DNA from 3 places in the Streptomyces sp. NPDC058579 genome. Region 3 is predicted to be linked to each of the others. Evidence: riboswitches for the same ligand, from Rfam matches in the RefSeq annotation. Region 3 holds a riboswitch; each other region holds the start of a gene.

Region 1 (5,383 bases), on a different contig from region 3:
TCGCCCTTGAACTGCTCCAGCGTCTCGTCGAGCTTGTCCTCGTCGAGCCCCGGCGCGTCGAAGGGGTTCCGCCTGCGGCGGTGCGGGAGCGCGAGCAGCGCCGCCTGCCGGACGTCCTCGGAGCTCACCTCCGTGCGCCCGGCCCACGCGGCCAGCGCGGTCGCCGTCCGGGCCATCACGATGTCCGCGCGCATGCCGTCCACCTCGAACGCGGCGCAGGTCGCGGCGATCTGGAGCAGGGCCGCGTCCCCGAGCGCCACGCGCGGCAGCAGCTCGCGCGCGGCGACGATCCGCTCTCGCAGCGCGGTCTCCTCGCCCGCCCAGCGCGCGGCGAACGCGGCCGGTTCGTCGTCGAAGGCGAGCCGCCGCCGGACGACCTCCACCCGCTGCTCGGGCTCGCGGGAGGCCGCGACCTCGACCGTCAGACCGAACCGGTCCAGCAACTGCGGCCGCAGCTCGCCCTCTTCGGGGTTCATCGTGCCCACGAGCAGGAAGCGGGCCGCGTGCCGTACGGAGACGCCTTCGCGCTCGACGTACGAGGAACCCATCGCGGCGGCGTCGAGGAGCAGGTCGATCAGGTGGTCGTGGAGGAGGTTGACCTCGTCGACGTAGAGGATCCCCCGGTGCGCGTCGGCCAGCAGACCGGGCTCGAAGGCCTTCACGCCCTCGGCGAGGGCCCGCTCGATGTCGAGCGCACCGACGAGCCGGTCCTCGGAGGCGCCGACGGGCAGCTCGACCATCCGCGCGGGCCGGGCGTCGGCGCCCGCGGTCTCGTGCGGCCCGTCGGGGCACTGCGGATCGGGCGAGCCCGGGTCGCAACTGAACCGGCAGCCCGCGACGACCGCCACCGACGGCAGCAGGTCCGCGAGCGCCCGCACGGCGGTCGACTTGGCGGTCCCCTTCTCGCCCCGCACGAGGACTCCACCGACGGCCGGGCTCACCGCGTTGAGCAGCAGCGCGAGGCGCAGGTCGTCCATACCGACGACGGCGGTGAACGGATACCGGGTGCTCATCGGGTGGTCCTCTCTTCGAGTTCGGTTCGCTGACGTTCTTGTCGATGTGCGACGGCCCGCGGTCGCCGATGGTGAGTGACCACGCACAGGGGCCACCCGCACCTCTGTTCTCCATGCCGCACGGGCGGTGCGGGTGGGAACCCAAGCCCGGCCGAAGGCCGGGCGCAGCTCACGGCGCCCCCGGCGGCACGAACGGCAGCCCCGCCGGCGCCCCGTGCTCGATCAGCCGCAGCAGCGCGTCCGTGTCGGCGTGTTCCTCGATCAGGTCCCCGAGCCGGTCCAGCTGCTCCTCGCGGAGCGTCCCGAACGACGTGTCCGGGGCCGGGACGAAGCGCCGCCCGGCCGCCGCCGCGACCTCCCGCAGGAACGCCCGGCGGAAGCCGTCGCTCTCCAGCGAGCCGTGCCAGTGCGTGCCCCAGACCGCGCCGACCCGGCACCCGTCCAGGAACGGGTCCCCGCCAAGGACCTCCGCGACCCCGTGGTGGATCTCGTACCCCTCCACCCGCTCACCGAGCGCCTCGCCGACCGGCCGCGCGAGCGTCTTCTCGGCCGCGAACCGGACCCGTACCGGCAGCAGCCCGAGCCCGTCGACCGTGCCGGCCTTCGACTCGACCTCGTCCTCGATCCGCTCCCCGAGCGCCTGGAAGCCGCCGCAGATGCCGAGCACCGGCCGGCCCTCCGCCGCGCGCCGGGCCAACGCGTCCGCGAGCCCGCGTTCGCGCAGCCACGCGAGGGCCTTCACCGTGCCCCGGGTGCCCGGCACGATCACCAGGTCCGCGTCGACCAGCTCCTCGGCCCGGTCCACGAACCGCACGACGACGCCCGGTTCGGCCGCCAGCGCGTCCACGTCCGTGAAGTTCGACATCAGCGGTACGGCGCACACGGCGACCCGCAGCACGTCCGAGCCGACCGGCGGCGCGACGACCGACTCGCGGACCGCGCCCCGCAGGGAGACCCGCAGTCCGTCCTCCTCGTCGATGCCGAGCCCGTGCGCGTACGGCAGGACACCGTACGTACGCCGCCCGGTCAGCCCCAGCAGCATGTCGAGCCCCGGCTCGAGCAGGGTCACGTCGCCGCGGAACTTGTTCACGAGATAGCCCGCGATCAGCTCCTGGTCCTCCGGCGCGAGCAGCGCCGTCGTGCCGAAGAACTGGGCGAACACCCCGCCCCGGTCGATGTCCCCGACCACGAGCACCGGCAGCCGCGCGGCCCGCGCGATGCCCATGTTCACGATGTCGGTCCGGCGCAGGTTGATCTCGGCCGGACTGCCCGCCCCCTCGCAGATCACGGCGTCATACGTGCCCCGCAGCTCCTCCAGGCACGCCATCACCGGCTCGAAGAGCTCCTTCTGCCGCCCCCCGTGGTAGCCGCGCGCGCTCAACTCGCCCACCGGCTTGCCCATCAGGACGACCTGGCTGGAGCGGTCGCTGCCCGGCTTCAGGAGGACCGGGTTCATCAGCGCGGTCGGCTCGACCCGGGCCGCCTGGGCCTGCATGGCCTGTGCCCGGCCGATCTCCGCGCCCTCCCGGGTCACGAAGGAGTTCAGGGACATGTTCTGGCCCTTGAACGGGGCGACCTTCACGCCCTGCCGGACCAGCCAGCGGCAGATGCCCGCCGTGACGACGCTCTTGCCCGCGTCGGACGTGGTCCCGGCGACCAGCAGCCCGCCGCCCCTCATATCGTCCTCCGCTTCACCGCACGCGCCTTCAGCGCGCCCGCCACGATCCGTCCGCCCACACAGACGGCGAGCGTAAGCCCCGTCACCCGGCGCGAGAGCCGGACCGCCCGTTCGATGTCCGCGACCTCCACGGCCCGTCCCTCCCCGTTCAGTACGGGCCGGTGCTCGACCCGGCCGCCGTACGACAGCGTCCCGCCGAGCCGTACCCCGAGCGCCCCCGCGAAGGAGGCCTCCACCGGGCCGGCGTTGGGGCTCGGGTGCTTCGCCGCGTCCGCCTTCCAGGCGCGTACCGCCCCCCGCGGATCGCCCCCGGCCACCGTCGCCAGCGCGGCGGTCAGCCGGGCGCCCGGCCAGCCGGCCACGTCGTCGAGCCGGGCCGAGGCCCAGCCGAACCGCCGGTACCGTGCCGACCGGTGGCCGACCATGGCGTCCAGGGTGTTCACCGCCCGGAAGCCGACCAGGCCCGGTACGCCCGCGACCGCGCCCCAGACCAGGGCCCCTACGACGGCGTCGGAGGTGTTCTCGGCGACGGACTCCACGACCGCGCGGGCCATTGCCGGACCGTCCAGGGACTGCGGATCGCGCCCGCAGAGATGGGGGAGCCGCTCCCGGGCCACGTCCAGGTCGCCGGCGGCGAGCGCCCCGCCGATCGCGCGGGCCTCCCGGCCCAGGGTCGTCCCGCCGACGACGGCCCACACGGCGGCGGCGGTCAGCGCGGCGGAGGCCCGGGGGTGGTCACGTACGGTACGGGCGGCCAGCGCGGCGGCGCCCGCGGCGCCCGTGACACAGACGGCGGTGTGCAGCGCGCCCCACCCGCGGTGGTCGCGCCAGAGCAGCTTCTCGACGGCCCCTGCGGCGCGCCCGAACGCGGCGACCGGGTGGCCGCGGCGGGGGTCGCCGACGATCAGATCGGCGGCAAGGCCGGCGGCCGCGCCGTAAGCGAATACACCTGGGGCAGCACTGCGGCCGGGCATGGCGCTGTGTCCTCACTCAGGGTCCGCGCCCTGGCTCGACGTGACCGGCGGCGAGAGTTCCTGGCTCCCGGGGGAGCGACTCCCCGGTCACAGTGGCGGGACCGCGCCGGATTCGCACCGGGCTTCCTCTGTTTGCCGCCGTAATGGCCCCGGAAGTCCACCACGTGTGCGAACACCCGTCAACTCACGCTTGACCTGCGGCGGGACACTGTGCGAAGCACCACACGGACCCGGTGAAACGACGACCGGGCGGGCCGCACCCGAAGGTGCGACCCGCCCGGCCGGCGGAGCGGGATCGTCGTCAGACGACGATCAGATAGATGCCGTACGCGACGGCCGCCGCGCAGAGCGCGAAGCAGGCGTACGCGCCGGTGCGCGCCATGGCCGCGGAGCCGCCCTGGGCCGCGGCCTGCTCCTGCTTGGAGAGGCCGATGATGCCGAGGGTGAAGAGGCCCACGAGGGCGACGGTCGCCACGAGGCTGACTCCGAAGACGGAGCCGAGAGCTGCCCAGTCGATCTTCATGTCGTTGGTTCCTTACACCGCGGCCGAGGCGGCGGGGGCTGCCGGGTCCGTGGGGGCCGGCGAGGGGATGGTGGTCTTGAGGTCGTCGTCCGCGACGGTGGCGAAGGAACCGGCGGGGGCCGGCGGGGTGACGGCCGCGATGGCGGTGGTCACGACGCCCGCGGGCTCGCCGTCGATCTCGTCGGCCGTGACGTTGTGGTGGTCGACCGGCTTGCGGCGGGAGAGCGCCCAGATGACCGCCGAGCCGGCGACCAGGAGGACCGCGACGACGGCGACGCCCCAGGGGCCCTGCTTGGTGAGGAACTCGGCGCCGGCGCCGACCAGGCCCGCGGCGGGCAGGGTCAGACCCCAGGCGACGAACATCCGGGTGGCGGTCGACCAGCGGACGACACCGCCCTTGCGGCCGAGGCCCGCGCCCATCACGGCGCCGGAGCAGGACTGCGTGGTGGAGAGCGAGAAGCCCAGGTTGGACGAGGCCAGGATGACCGTGGCCGCGCTGGTCTGGGCGGCGAAGCCCTGCTGCGGCTGGAGGTCGGTGAGGCCCTTGCCCATGGTGCGGATGATGCGCCAGCCGCCGAGGTAGGTGCCGAGCGCGATGGCGATACCGGCGGAGACGACGACCCACATCGGGGGGTTGGAGCCGGGGGCGAGGACGCCGCCGGTGACCAGGGCGAGGGTGATGACACCCATCGTCTTCTGCGCGTCGTTGGTGCCGTGGGCGAGGGAGACGAGACCGGCGGAGGCGATCTGGCCGGCCCGGAAGCCCTTTGCGGTGGCCTTCGTCTCCGTCTTGGAGCCGAGCTTGTACGTCAGCTTGGTGGCCGCCATCGCGGCGAGGCCGGCGACGAGCGGCGCGGCGATCGCGGGGATCAGGACCTTGCTGACCACGGTCGAGCCGTTGACGGCCGACCAGCCGGCCGACATCACGGCCGCGCCGATCAGTCCGCCGAAGAGTGCGTGGGAGGAGCTGGACGGCAGACCCAGGAGCCAGGTCAGCAGATTCCAGAGGATGGCGCCGACGAGCGCCGCGAAGATCACTTCAGTACGAATGCCCTGTTCGTTGATGATCCCGCCGGAGATCGTCTTGGCGACCTCGACGGACAGGAAGGCACCGACCAGGTTGAGCACGGCGGACATGGCCACCGCGGTCTTGGGCTTGAGGGCACCGGTCGAGATGGTCGTCGCCATCGCGTTG
Region 2 (5,383 bases), on a different contig from region 3:
GACGAAGCGGCAGACGCAGCCCCGTCAGGCCTCCGGGTAGCGCCTCGGTGTCCACGTGATCGTGCGGCCGTCGGCGCGCTCGACCGCGCGCGTCTGCGAGGAGCCGATCAGCAGCAGCGTGCGCATGTCGACCTCGCTCGGCTCCAGGGCCTTCAGGGTCACCACCCGCACCGACTGCTCCGGGCCGCCGACGTCCCGCGCCACGACCACGGGCGTCTCGGGCGAGCGGAGTTCGAGCAGCAGCTCGCGGGCGGCCGCCACCTGGTGCGTACGGGACTTGGAGCCCGGGTTGTAGAGCGCGAGGACCAGGTCCGCCTCGGCCGCCGCGCGCAGCCGGGCCGCGATGACCTCCCAGGGCTTGAGCCGGTCGGAGAGCGAGATCGTGGCGTAGTCGTGGCCGAGCGGGGCGCCCGCCGCGGCCGCCGCCGCGTTCGCGGCCGTCACGCCCGGCAGGACGCGTACCGGCACGTCCGTGTAGGCGGGGTCCGACGCCACCTCCAGGACCGCAGTCGCCATGGCGAAGACGCCCGGGTCGCCGCCCGAGACGACCGCGACCCGCCGCCCGCGCCGCGCCAGGTCGAGCGCGAACTCGGCGCGCTCGGACTCGACCTTGTTGTCCGAGCCGTGCCTGCGCTGCCCGGGGCGCAGGGCCGGGACCCGGTCGAGGTAGGTGGTGTAGCCGACGAGGTCGTCGGCGTTGACCAGGGCGCCGCGCGACTCCGGCGTCAGCCAGGGCGCGCCCGCAGGTCCTGTGCCGACGACGACGACCTCGCCGCCGGTCTCCCGGGACTCGGGCGTCACGGCGTCGATACGGGAGGGCAGCACGGCCACCGAGAAGTACGGGACCGTCTCCGGGTCCACGTCCGCCAGGGCCTCCGTCCGCTCGCCCGCCATGAACGCCCGCTCCACGTACCGCGCGTCCTCAAGGCGGCCCGCCCGCTCCAGGGCGCGCCGCACGGTCGGGAACGTCCGGCCGAGCTTCATCACGACCGCCGAGTCGGTGCCCGCGAGCCGGGCCGTCAGCTCGTCCTCGGGCAGGGTGCCGGGGACGATCGTCAGGACCTCCTCGGCCTCGCACAGCGGCTGCCCGAGCCGGGCGGCCGCCGCGCTGACCGAGGTGACACCGGGGATGACGGTGGTGTCGTAACGGTCCGCGAGCCGCTTGTGCATGTGCTGGTACGAGCCGTAGAACAGCGGGTCGCCCTCCGCGAGCACGGCGACCGTGCGGCCGGCGTCCAGGTGGGCGGCGAGCCGGGCGGCGGCCTCCTCGTAGAAGTCGTCGAGGGCGCCCCGGTAGCCGCCGGGGTGGTCCGTGGTCTCGACCGTGAGCGGGTACATCAGCCGCTCCTCGATCTGGTCGGCACGGATGTGCTCGGCCGCTATCGAGCGCGCGATGGACCGGCCGTGCCGGGCCGAGTGGTACGCGATCACGTCGGCGCCCGCGATGGCCTTGACGGCGGCGAGCGTGAGCAGCTCCGGGTCGCCGGGCCCGAGGCCGACCCCGTACAGCTTGCCGGGAGGCGTGGAGTGGCCGCTCATGCCTGGATCTCCGCTTCGTGGGCGAGGGCGTTGATCGCGGCGGCGGTCATGGCGCTGCCGCCGCGCCGGCCGCGTACGACGAGGTAGTCGAGGCCGAGCGGCTCGCCCCGGTCGGCGAGGGCGTCCTTGGACTCGGCGGCGCCGATGAACCCGACCGGGATGCCGAGGACGGCGGCGGGTTTCCCCGCCCCCTTGGCGACCATCTCCAGGAGGTGGAAGAGCGCGGTGGGCGCGTTGCCGATGGCGACGACGGAGCCTTCGAGGCGGTCGCGCCAGAGTTCGAGGGCGGCGGCGCTGCGGGTGGTGCCGAGTTCGGCGGCGAGCGCGGGCACGGACGGGTCGGAGAGCGTGCAGACGACCTCGTTGTCGGCGGGCAGCCGCTTGCGGGTGACGCCGCTGGCGACCATCTGCGCGTCGCACAGGATCGGCGCCCCGGCGCGCAGGGCGGCGCGGGCGCGGGAGACGACCTGCGGGGAGTGCGCGATGTCTCGGACGAGGTCGGTCATGCCGCAGGCGTGGATCATGCGGACGGCGACCTGGGCGACGTCGGCGGGCAGCCCCCCGAGGTCCGCCTCGGCGCGGATCGTGGCAAAGGACCGGCGGTAGATCTCCGCGCCGTCCTTCTCGTAGTCGAACATCCTGGTGCTCTCGCTCATCTCGTGGTTGCTGAGGGGACGCGGGCCGCCGCGACGGCTTCGGGGAGGTCGGTACGGAGGGTGGGGCGCCCATCGACGAGGTACGCGCCCTCGCCGGTGGCGACGACGTCGACCCACGCGGGGGCCTGCGGGTGGCCGCAGCGCCGCTCGCACCCGGAGAAGTGGACGGGGAGCAGCCCGCGGAGGCCAGGAACGGCGTCCGGGACGGCGTCGCCCGGGACGGCGTCCGCGCGGACATCGGCGAGGGACTTGGCGCAGCCGGGAAGCCCGGTGCAGGCGCCGACGCCCGCCCAGGGGGAGCGGGGGTCGGTGATGAGCCCGTACGCGTCGAGCTCGCGCAGCCGGCTCGCGACGGCGGTCCGGTCGGCGAAGCCGGTGACGACGGCCCCGCGCCAGGGGGTGAGCCGCACCTCGCCGCCGCTCGCGGCGAGCGCCCGCAGCTGGGCGGCGGTCAGCCGCCCGAGGGGCGCGAGGACGTGCAGGGCGTGCGCACCGAGGAGCCCGGGAGCGTGCGGGGCAGCGGGTGGCGGTGCGGTCGCAGATACGGTCTCCGATGCCGACACGGGCTCCGATGCCGGTACAGCCTCCGCCGCGATCCCGGCCCCCGCGAGGGCGCCCGCCAGATCCGGCTCGTGCCCCTCGGGCAGCTCCCGCACCCGCCAGGCACCGTTCCCGGCTGTGCGGGCGGCGTCCAGGAAGGCCCCGGCGGCGGCGAGCGCGGCCCGGGGCGCGTCGGCGGCGGGGACCAGGAAGTCCCGCCGGCCCACCCGTACCCGTACCGAACCCCGTCCTGCGACCAACGTCACATCCCCGCCGAGCCCCGCCACATCGCCCCGCCCGTCGTCCAGGACGAAGAGGAACCGGCCGGACAGGGCCGCCGTCCACGGCCGCGCGCACAGCAGCGCGTCCAGCTCGCGGGCCCACAACTGCACGTCACCGTGGCCGAGTCCGTCGAGCCCGGCCGCCGGGGAGGCCACGATGTTCCGGACCCGCTCATGGGTCTGGGAGGGCAGCAGCCCGGCGTCCGAGAGCCGCCCGGCCAGCTCGCCCCCGCACCCCTCACCGAGCCCGCGCAGCTCCACGTTCCCCCGCGACGTGACACTGACCCGCCCGTCGCCGAGCTCCTCCGCCACCGATGCCAGTACGAGTACCTGACGTGCCGTCAACACCCCTGCGGGCAGCCGAAGTCGAGCGAGCCGCCCGTCGTCGGCGGCATGCAGCCGAAGCGCCCCGGGGCAGGCGTCACCACGGTCCCGTACGGGCGGTTCGCCCGGCTTGGGTGTTGTGGGTGGGGTGGGCGGCATGGCGGCGAGCATACCCACGTCGCCGGCGGGCAAGACCCGGCCCCGAAGAGGCACGATCTACTATGCAGATCGGCATGGGGTCCCAGGACCCCGGGGAGGAAGCCCGGTGAGAATCCGGCGCGGTCCCGCCACTGTGAGCCGGGTCCCGGAAGGGGCCCGGTGAGTCAGGAACTCCTGCCGTCCACACGACCACCCGGGGCGCGGACAACCCCGAGGAAGGCCTGCGCACGCATGCGAATTCTGTTGCTGTCGCACTCCGACACCGACCTGCTCAGCGCCCGCGCGGCCGGCCGTCCGGTCGAGTACCGGTTCGCCAACCCCTCCCGGCTGACCCTGGACGACCTGCCCGGGCTCCTCGACGGCGCCGACCTCGTGCTCGTCCGGCTCCTCGGCGGGCTGCGGGCCTGGGAGGACGGCCTCGACGCGCTGCGCGCCGCCGGAAAGCCGCTGGTCGTGCTCTCCGGCGAACAGGCCCCCGACGCCCAGCTCATGGAGACCTCCACCGTCCCCGTCGGCGTGGCCACCGAGGCCCACGCCTACCTGGCGCACGGCGGCCCGGCCAACCTGGAGCAGCTCGCCCGGTTCCTCTCCGACACCGTGCTGCTGACCGGCCACGGCTTCGAGGCCCCGGCCGCCGCGCCGACCTGGGGGCCGCTGGAGCGCAAGCCCCGGACGACCGACGGCCCGACCGTCGCCGTGCTGTACTACCGCGCCCACCACATGAGCGGCAACACCGCCTTCGTCGACTCCCTCTGCGAGGCGATCGAGGACGCCGGCGCCCGCGCCCTGCCGCTCTACGTCGCCTCCCTGCGCGCCCCCGAGCCCGAGCTGATCGAGACGCTCAAGCGCGCCGACGCGATCGTCACCACGGTCCTCGCCGCCGGTGGCACCAAGCCCGCCGAGGCGCAGGCCGGCGGCGACGAGGACGCCTGGGACGCGGGCGCGCTCGCCGCCCTCGACGTACCGATCCTGCAGGCGCTCTGCCTGACCGGTTCGCGCGCGGCCTGGGAGGAGAGCGACGAGGGTCTCTCGCCGCTGGACGCTGCCAGCCAGATCGCCGTGCCCGAGTTCGACGGCCGCCTGATCACCGTCCCGTTCTCCTTCAAGGAGATCGACGAGGACGGTCTCCCGGCGTACGTCGCCGACACCGAGCGCGCCGCCCGCGTCGCCGGGATCGCCGTGCGCCACGCCCGGCTGCGGCACATCCCGAACGCCGAGAAGAAGCTCGCGCTCGTCCTCTCCGCGTACCCGACGAAGCACTCCCGGATCGGCAACGCGGTCGGCCTGGACACCCCCGCCTCCGCCGTCGCCCTCCTGCGGCGGCTGATCGCCGAGGGGTACGACTTCGGGGCCGAGGCCGAGATCCCGGGCCTGGTCTCCGGCGACGGCGACGAGCTGATCTACGCCCTGATCGAGGCCGGCGGCCACGACCAGGACTGGCTGACCGAGGAGCAGCTGGCCCGCAACCCCGTCCGCATCCCGGCGGCCGACTACAAGCGCTGGTACGCGACCCTCCCGGCCGAGCTGCGCGAGGGCGTCGAGGAGCACTGGGGCCCGGCGCCCGGCGAGATGTTCCTCGACCGGTCCCGCAACCCGGAGGGCGACATCGTCCTCGCCGCGCTGCGGCGCGGGAACCTGCTGATCCTCATCCAGCCGCCGCGCGGCTTCGGCGAGAACCCGATCGCGATCTACCACGACCCCGATCTCCCGCCGTCCCACCACTACTTGGCCGCCTACCGCTGGATCGCGGCGCGCGCCGAGGACGGGGGCTTCGGGGCGGACGCGATGGTCCACCTCGGCAAGCACGGCAACCTGGAGTGGCTGCCGGGCAAGAACGCGGGCCTGTCGGCCGCGTGCGGCCCGGACGCGGCGCTCGGCGACATC
Region 3 (5,383 bases):
GGGTCGCCCCGGCAGGGCTTACAGCGGTGGCCAGGGCCGCCACCGTCAGGCCGAGGGCTGCCGTGAGCCGGGTGAGGGCGCGGGGGATGCGTGTCTTCATCGCTGGGCTCCCGTGGTGGTGCTGCGGCGCTTGCGCGCGGTGACGGTGACGAGCCAGCCGCCGGACACCAGCACGGCCGCGCCCGCGCCGAGCGCCGCCACCTGACCGCCCGTGGAGGCGAGGCCGCCGCCATCGCCGTGCGTCGAGGTGCCGGTGCCAGTGCTGGTGCCGGTGGAAGTGCCGCTGCCGCTGCCGGACGTGCCGGCGGCGCCGCCGCTCGTGGTGCTGCCTCCCCCGGACGCCTCGCCCGGGGTGATGATCACGGGCCCGGTCGACGTCGCGGACGGGGTCACCGACGGGCTCGCCGTGGGGTCGTCCGTCGGCGTGGCGGTGGGGTTGCCGGTGGGGTTGCCCGTCGGGTCGTCCGTCGGATCGTCCGTGGGGTTCCCCGTCGGCGTGGTCTTCGTCGGGGTCGGCTCGGGCTGCGGGGTCGTACCGTCCAGACTGCGGCTGAGCAGGCCGAAGGAGATGCCGGTCGTACCGCCCACCGCCTGGGTCGAGGCGCGGACGTCCGAGCCGGCCTGGCCGCCCTTGGCCACGTTGAAACCGCCGTCGGCGTTCTGCTGCGAGGCCAGGAACTTCCGCGCCTTCGCGATCGGCGCCTTGTACGCGTCGGCGTCGAGGGACATGCCCTGGACCGCGAGCGCCGCAGAGTTCACGGAGTTGCCGGAGGCGCCGGGGAAGCCGCCGTCCTCCTTCTGCTGGCCGGCCAGCCAGGCCAGCGCCTTGTCAACGGCCGCCTGCGAGGCGGCGTCCGGGAGGAGGTCGAGGGCCATGACGGCCATCGCGGTGGAGTCCACCTCGGCCTGGCTCGGCTCCCCGATCAGGCTCGGCCAGGCGCCCGACGGCTCCTGAAGGCTCTTCAGGTACGCGACGGGTTCGGCCGCCGCGGCCGCCTCGCCGGCCCGGATCTGGGCGATGACGCCCAGGGACTGGGAGAAGACGGACGTGGCGTTGGTGTAGGCGCCCTTGGCGGCGCAGGAGCGGTCCGGTGCCGGGGTCTTGGCGGGGCAGACCGCCGTGGCGAGCGCGGCGATCAGGTCCTTGCCGCCGAAGGCGCGCGGGTCGCGGCCGACGGTCTCGGCCAGGAGCGCCGCCTTGCCGATGGAGCCGCCGCCCGCGTACTTGGTACCGATCTTGGTCCAGTCGTGCACGGTCCGGCCGGTGCCGTCCTTGCCGCCCTTGTCCAGGAAGTCGACGATCGCGCGCAGGGCCGCGTTGTCCTCGCCCGTGGCGGCGAGGGCGTACGCGCCGTCGATCGTCAGGCCGAAGTCGGCGAAGCCGCTGCCGGGGGCGTTCTCGTAGTAGCGGCCCTGGAGGAGGCGGGCGGGGCCGGTGAGGTACGCCGTGCCCTTCCGCAGGTCCGGCCCGTCACCCGGCGCGGGGGTGGGCGTGGGAGTGGGTGTCGGCGTCGGAGTGGGCGTCGGGGTCGGCGTAGGCGTGGGTGTCGGAGTAGGCGTAGGCGTCGCCGTCTTCGTCGTCACCGCCACCAAGTCCGTCTTCGCCCCCGCGATCGCCGCCGATGCCGTCGCGAAGAGCAGCGGGTCGGTCGCGCCTTCCTCGAAGGCGAAGGCCCCGTCCGGCAGTTGCTGCCGGGAGAGCCACGAGACGCCCGCGTCCGCCTGGGCGGTGTCGCCGAAGGCGCGCAGGGCCTGGGCCGCCCAGGCGGTGGGGTGCGCGCTGCCGACGGTCATGTACGAGGCCGCGGGCCAGCCGCCCGTCGGGAGCTGGGACTTCTTCAGCCACTCCCGGCCCTTGGCGACCGTCGCGTCGTGACCGCCCGCCAGCTTCAGGGCCAGCGTGATCAGTCCGGTCGAACTGGCGTCGCTGTCGCACCAGTCACCGGCCCTGATGAAGATCGTGCTGAACCCGCCGTCCTCGCACTGGAGGACCGTGAGCCGGCTGACCGCGTCGGCCGGGGGCGTCACCCCGCCGTTGAGCAGGGCGATGACGGCAAGCGCCTGGCCCTCGGACTGGAAGGCGGTCCGGAAGTCGCCCTTGGTGAAGCAGCCCGGCACCGGTTCGGGCGCCTCCAGGCCGCTGGGGCAGACGTACGTCATGAGGTCGCCGAGCAGGTCGTGACCGCCGAAGTCGCGCGGGTCGAGCCCGGTCGCCTCGGCGACGAGCGCGAGGCGGGCCGCCGCGGTGGCGTCAGGGGCCTGGTCGGTGCCGTTCGGGTAGGCGTACGCGTCTGTCTGCGCGGGAGTGGCCAGGAACGCCGCGGCCTTGCGCGCGACCGGGCTCTCCCGGTCGGCCGCCGCGAGCGCGAGGGCGGCCTCGGCGGTGAGCATGTGGTTCGCGGTCTCGGCGCCCTCGTCGACGACCCGTTCGCCGTCCGTGAGGCGCCCGTTGATCCACCCGGTGGCGGCGGCCACGTCCACGTCACCCGGCGGAACGGGCGGGTTCGTCGTCTCGGTGGGCTCCGGAGTCGTGCCCCCGCCGGCCCGGACGTCGTCGGGGGTGAAGGTGGGCCGGCCGGTGGTGCCGCCGACGTCGGTGCCGCCGTAGACCCAGGCGTCCACGTCACCCGGCTTCAGCGTGCGGGCCATCGCGCCGAGCGGGCTGTACGACCAGTTCTTCTGGCCCGGGGAGGCGATCCAGTACGACCAGTACGCGGTCGCCTGTGGCGTGAGGACGCACGCCTCCTTGTCCGGGGTGGGGTACTCCGTACCGGAGTTGAAGGGTCCGTACCCGATCCGGCAGATGAACGCCGGGCCGTCGTGCTCGGTGCCCTTCGTGGTGAACCCGGCGTCCCGGAGGAGTTCGTAGCCGGTGGAGGGGCTGGTGTCGCAGCCGCGTTCCACGGTGCCGCCGAAGGGGCCGAAGTCCACGGCCACGACAGCGCCGGTGGTGGCCGTGCAGTCCTCGATCGGGTCGGCGCTCGCGGAGTTCGGCAGCGAGAGGAAGCCCACGGCGGCGGCGAGAGCCAGGAGGAACGCCGTCACCAACGACAGGGGCCGTCGACCGGACCCCGTCCATCGTCTCGCCCGCTGTGCGGTCACCACCGTGGCCCCTCGTCCCTGCCGGACGGCTGCGCACGTGGCGGTACGCCCCGGTGCGCAGGCACCAAGGGGCGGTGTCGACCACGCCGTAGTCCGCGACGGCGTTCCTCGCTCAACTGACTTTCACCCCAGGCAATCCGGCTCGCCCGGGATGTGAGCCGGGCCTACGGTTGCGGGTCAGCGCCGGAATTCGACCGGCTTCCCCTGGAGCTGAGTGCTTATCAGCCGGAATGGAACACGGATTCGGGCGGGCCGTCAAGGTGGCGTGGCTCTCATCGGCAGCCCTGGAGGACCGCGTCGCCCGTCCCCCTCCGAGGGTCGCTGGCGCACTGCTGACCCCTGGGGTAGCGTCCAGGGCTGCCACATGGGGGAACCCGGTGAGAAGCCGGGGCTGACGCGCAGCGGTATGGGACGGCCGAGACCGGTTCCCGAGCCCGAATGCCCATGGGGCGAGCAAGTTCAGGAAGTCGACCACGCGTTCCGGACGGCGGCCCCCGGCGAATCCCGTTCCCCGGCCGTGCCCACGCACGGCGCGGTACGGCTCCGGGACCGGTCGGCGTCCCCCGACCCAGGAGCAGTCCATGCCCCGTCCCCGCTCGCAGCGCCGTCTCGCGCTCGCCCTGCCCGCCGCGCTCGGCGCCTTCGCGCTGACCACCCTGCCCGCCTTCGCGACCTCGAGCCCCGCACAGATCGCCACCTCCAAGACGAACGGTGTGGCGTATCTCAAGTCCCTGCAGGCCGCGGACGGTTCGTACGCCGGCTCCGGACTGTCCAACGAGTGGGCGTTCAGCGCGTTCGCCGCCGCCGGTACGGCCGTCGTCGACGTCGCGCCGGGCGGTGACACGACGAAGAACGCGAGAACCGTCTACCGCAATCTGCTGTCCACGTCCGGCTGGCCCTCGGCCACGCCGGTCGTCACCGACTACGAGCGCGGCACCCTCAACGCGTACGCCGCCGGCATCGACCCGGCCCGGGTCTCCGCCTCCCGCAACCTCATAGCGAACGTCTACGGCTACTGGCAGACGGCCGAGCCGGGCTACTTCGGACCCTCGGGCAACTTCAACGGGACCGTCTTCGCGGCTCTCGCACTCGGCGGCGCCAAGACGCAGGCGGGCACCGCCCGCGTCCCCCAGGCGCTGACCGACTCGCTCGTGACCCGCATCCGGGCCAACCAACACGTGGACGGCGGCTGGACGTTCAGCAAGGCCGAGGGCAACCCCACCGCGCTCAACCAGCCCGGCGACATCGACATGACCGGGGCCGCGATGGCCGCGCTGTGCGTGTCGGGCGTCCCGAACACCGACCCGGACATCGTGCAGGCGAAGAACTTCCTGAAGTCCAAGCTCGTCCTCAACTCCGGTGCGTTCACCTCCCTCTACGGGGTGAACACCAACTCCAACGGCTGGGGCGTCTCGGGCCTGAACGCCTGCGGCATCAACCCGCAGACGGGCGACTTCCTCACCTCCGCGGGCAAGACGCCGGTGGACTTCCTCATCGCCAACCAGTTCAACCCGGGCGGCGGCTTCAAGTACAAGCCCGCCGACACCACTCCGTCCGCGTACTCCTCCATCGACGCGCTGCGCGCCGTCGCAGGCGGCGGCTTCACGGCGGCCCCGCCCGTCCCCGTCACCCCGGGCGCGCCGCAGTGGGTCGCGCAGTCCTCGTTCACCGCGGGTACGGCCACCAAGCTGGCCCTCACGGTCGACGACGGGGCGGGGAGCCTGAAGGTGTGCTCGGTCTCCCTCACGCCCACCGGGGCGACGACCACGCTCGGCGCCGTGCTCGATGCGGCGATCGGCGCCGCCGCTCCGGCCGGCTGCGTCACGAGCGTGACGCCCTCGGCGGGCAGCGGCACCATCACCGCCGTCAACGGCAAGGCCAACGGCGGGGGCAGCACCTGGAAGGTGAGCGTCGACGGCTCCGCCTTCGCGGGCGCCGACCGCGCCAAGGTGATCAACGTGGGCGACACGATCGCCCTGCGCTGGGGCGTCTGAGGTTCCATGAACGGCCTGGGGCCCGGGAGTTCTCCTCCCGGGCCCCAGCCGGCCATCAGCCCTACTGTGTGTCCGTCGGCTCCTCGAACGCCCGGAGCAGCCGCTCCGCGGCCGTGGTCGCCGTCAACACGCCGTCCCTCAGCTGCCGTTCGACGTCGGGTGCCACCGCGCGGACGGAAGGGTGGGCGTGCAGGCGGCCGAGCAGCTCGTCCCTGACCATCGTCCAGGCCCAGTCGACCTGCTGGTCCCTGCGCCGGGCGGCGAGCCGGCCGGTCGAGTCGAGCAGG

Evidence for each region. Region 3 has a riboswitch for cobalamin ahead of ACFWRO_RS04975 (prenyltransferase/squalene oxidase repeat-containing protein). Riboswitches for the same ligand answer to the same signal wherever they lie in the genome.
Region 1: linked by a shared signal. The riboswitch ahead of ACFWRO_RS25050 (cobalamin biosynthesis protein) and the one ahead of ACFWRO_RS04975 (prenyltransferase/squalene oxidase repeat-containing protein) in region 3 are both predicted to bind cobalamin.
Region 2: linked by a shared signal. The riboswitch ahead of cobN (cobaltochelatase subunit CobN) and the one ahead of ACFWRO_RS04975 (prenyltransferase/squalene oxidase repeat-containing protein) in region 3 are both predicted to bind cobalamin.

What each region holds. Positions count from the first base shown of each region.
Region 1 is NZ_JBHXPI010000026.1:15,390-20,772, forward strand. Features, by position in the region: gene ACFWRO_RS25040 (putative cobaltochelatase) at 1-1,013, opposite strand, end outside; gene ACFWRO_RS25045 (cobyric acid synthase) at 1,183-2,691, opposite strand; gene ACFWRO_RS25050 (cobalamin biosynthesis protein) at 2,688-3,665, opposite strand; cobalamin riboswitch at 3,697-3,842, opposite strand; gene ACFWRO_RS25055 (hypothetical protein) at 3,967-4,188, opposite strand; gene ACFWRO_RS25060 (anion permease) at 4,201-5,383, opposite strand, start outside.
Region 2 is NZ_JBHXPI010000001.1:250,647-256,029, reverse strand. Features, by position in the region: gene ACFWRO_RS01215 (precorrin-2 C(20)-methyltransferase) at 25-1,539, opposite strand; gene ACFWRO_RS01210 (precorrin-8X methylmutase) at 1,536-2,177, opposite strand; gene ACFWRO_RS01205 (cobalamin biosynthesis protein CobG) at 2,192-3,511, opposite strand; cobalamin riboswitch at 3,555-3,694, shown strand; gene cobN (cobaltochelatase subunit CobN) at 3,731-5,383, shown strand, end outside.
Region 3 is NZ_JBHXPI010000002.1:464,065-469,447, forward strand. Features, by position in the region: gene ACFWRO_RS04970 (hypothetical protein) at 1-100, opposite strand, end outside; gene ACFWRO_RS04975 (prenyltransferase/squalene oxidase repeat-containing protein) at 97-3,045, opposite strand; cobalamin riboswitch at 3,212-3,350, opposite strand; cobalamin riboswitch at 3,470-3,546, shown strand; gene ACFWRO_RS04980 (hypothetical protein) at 3,684-5,096, shown strand; gene meaB (methylmalonyl Co-A mutase-associated GTPase MeaB) at 5,158-5,383, opposite strand, start outside.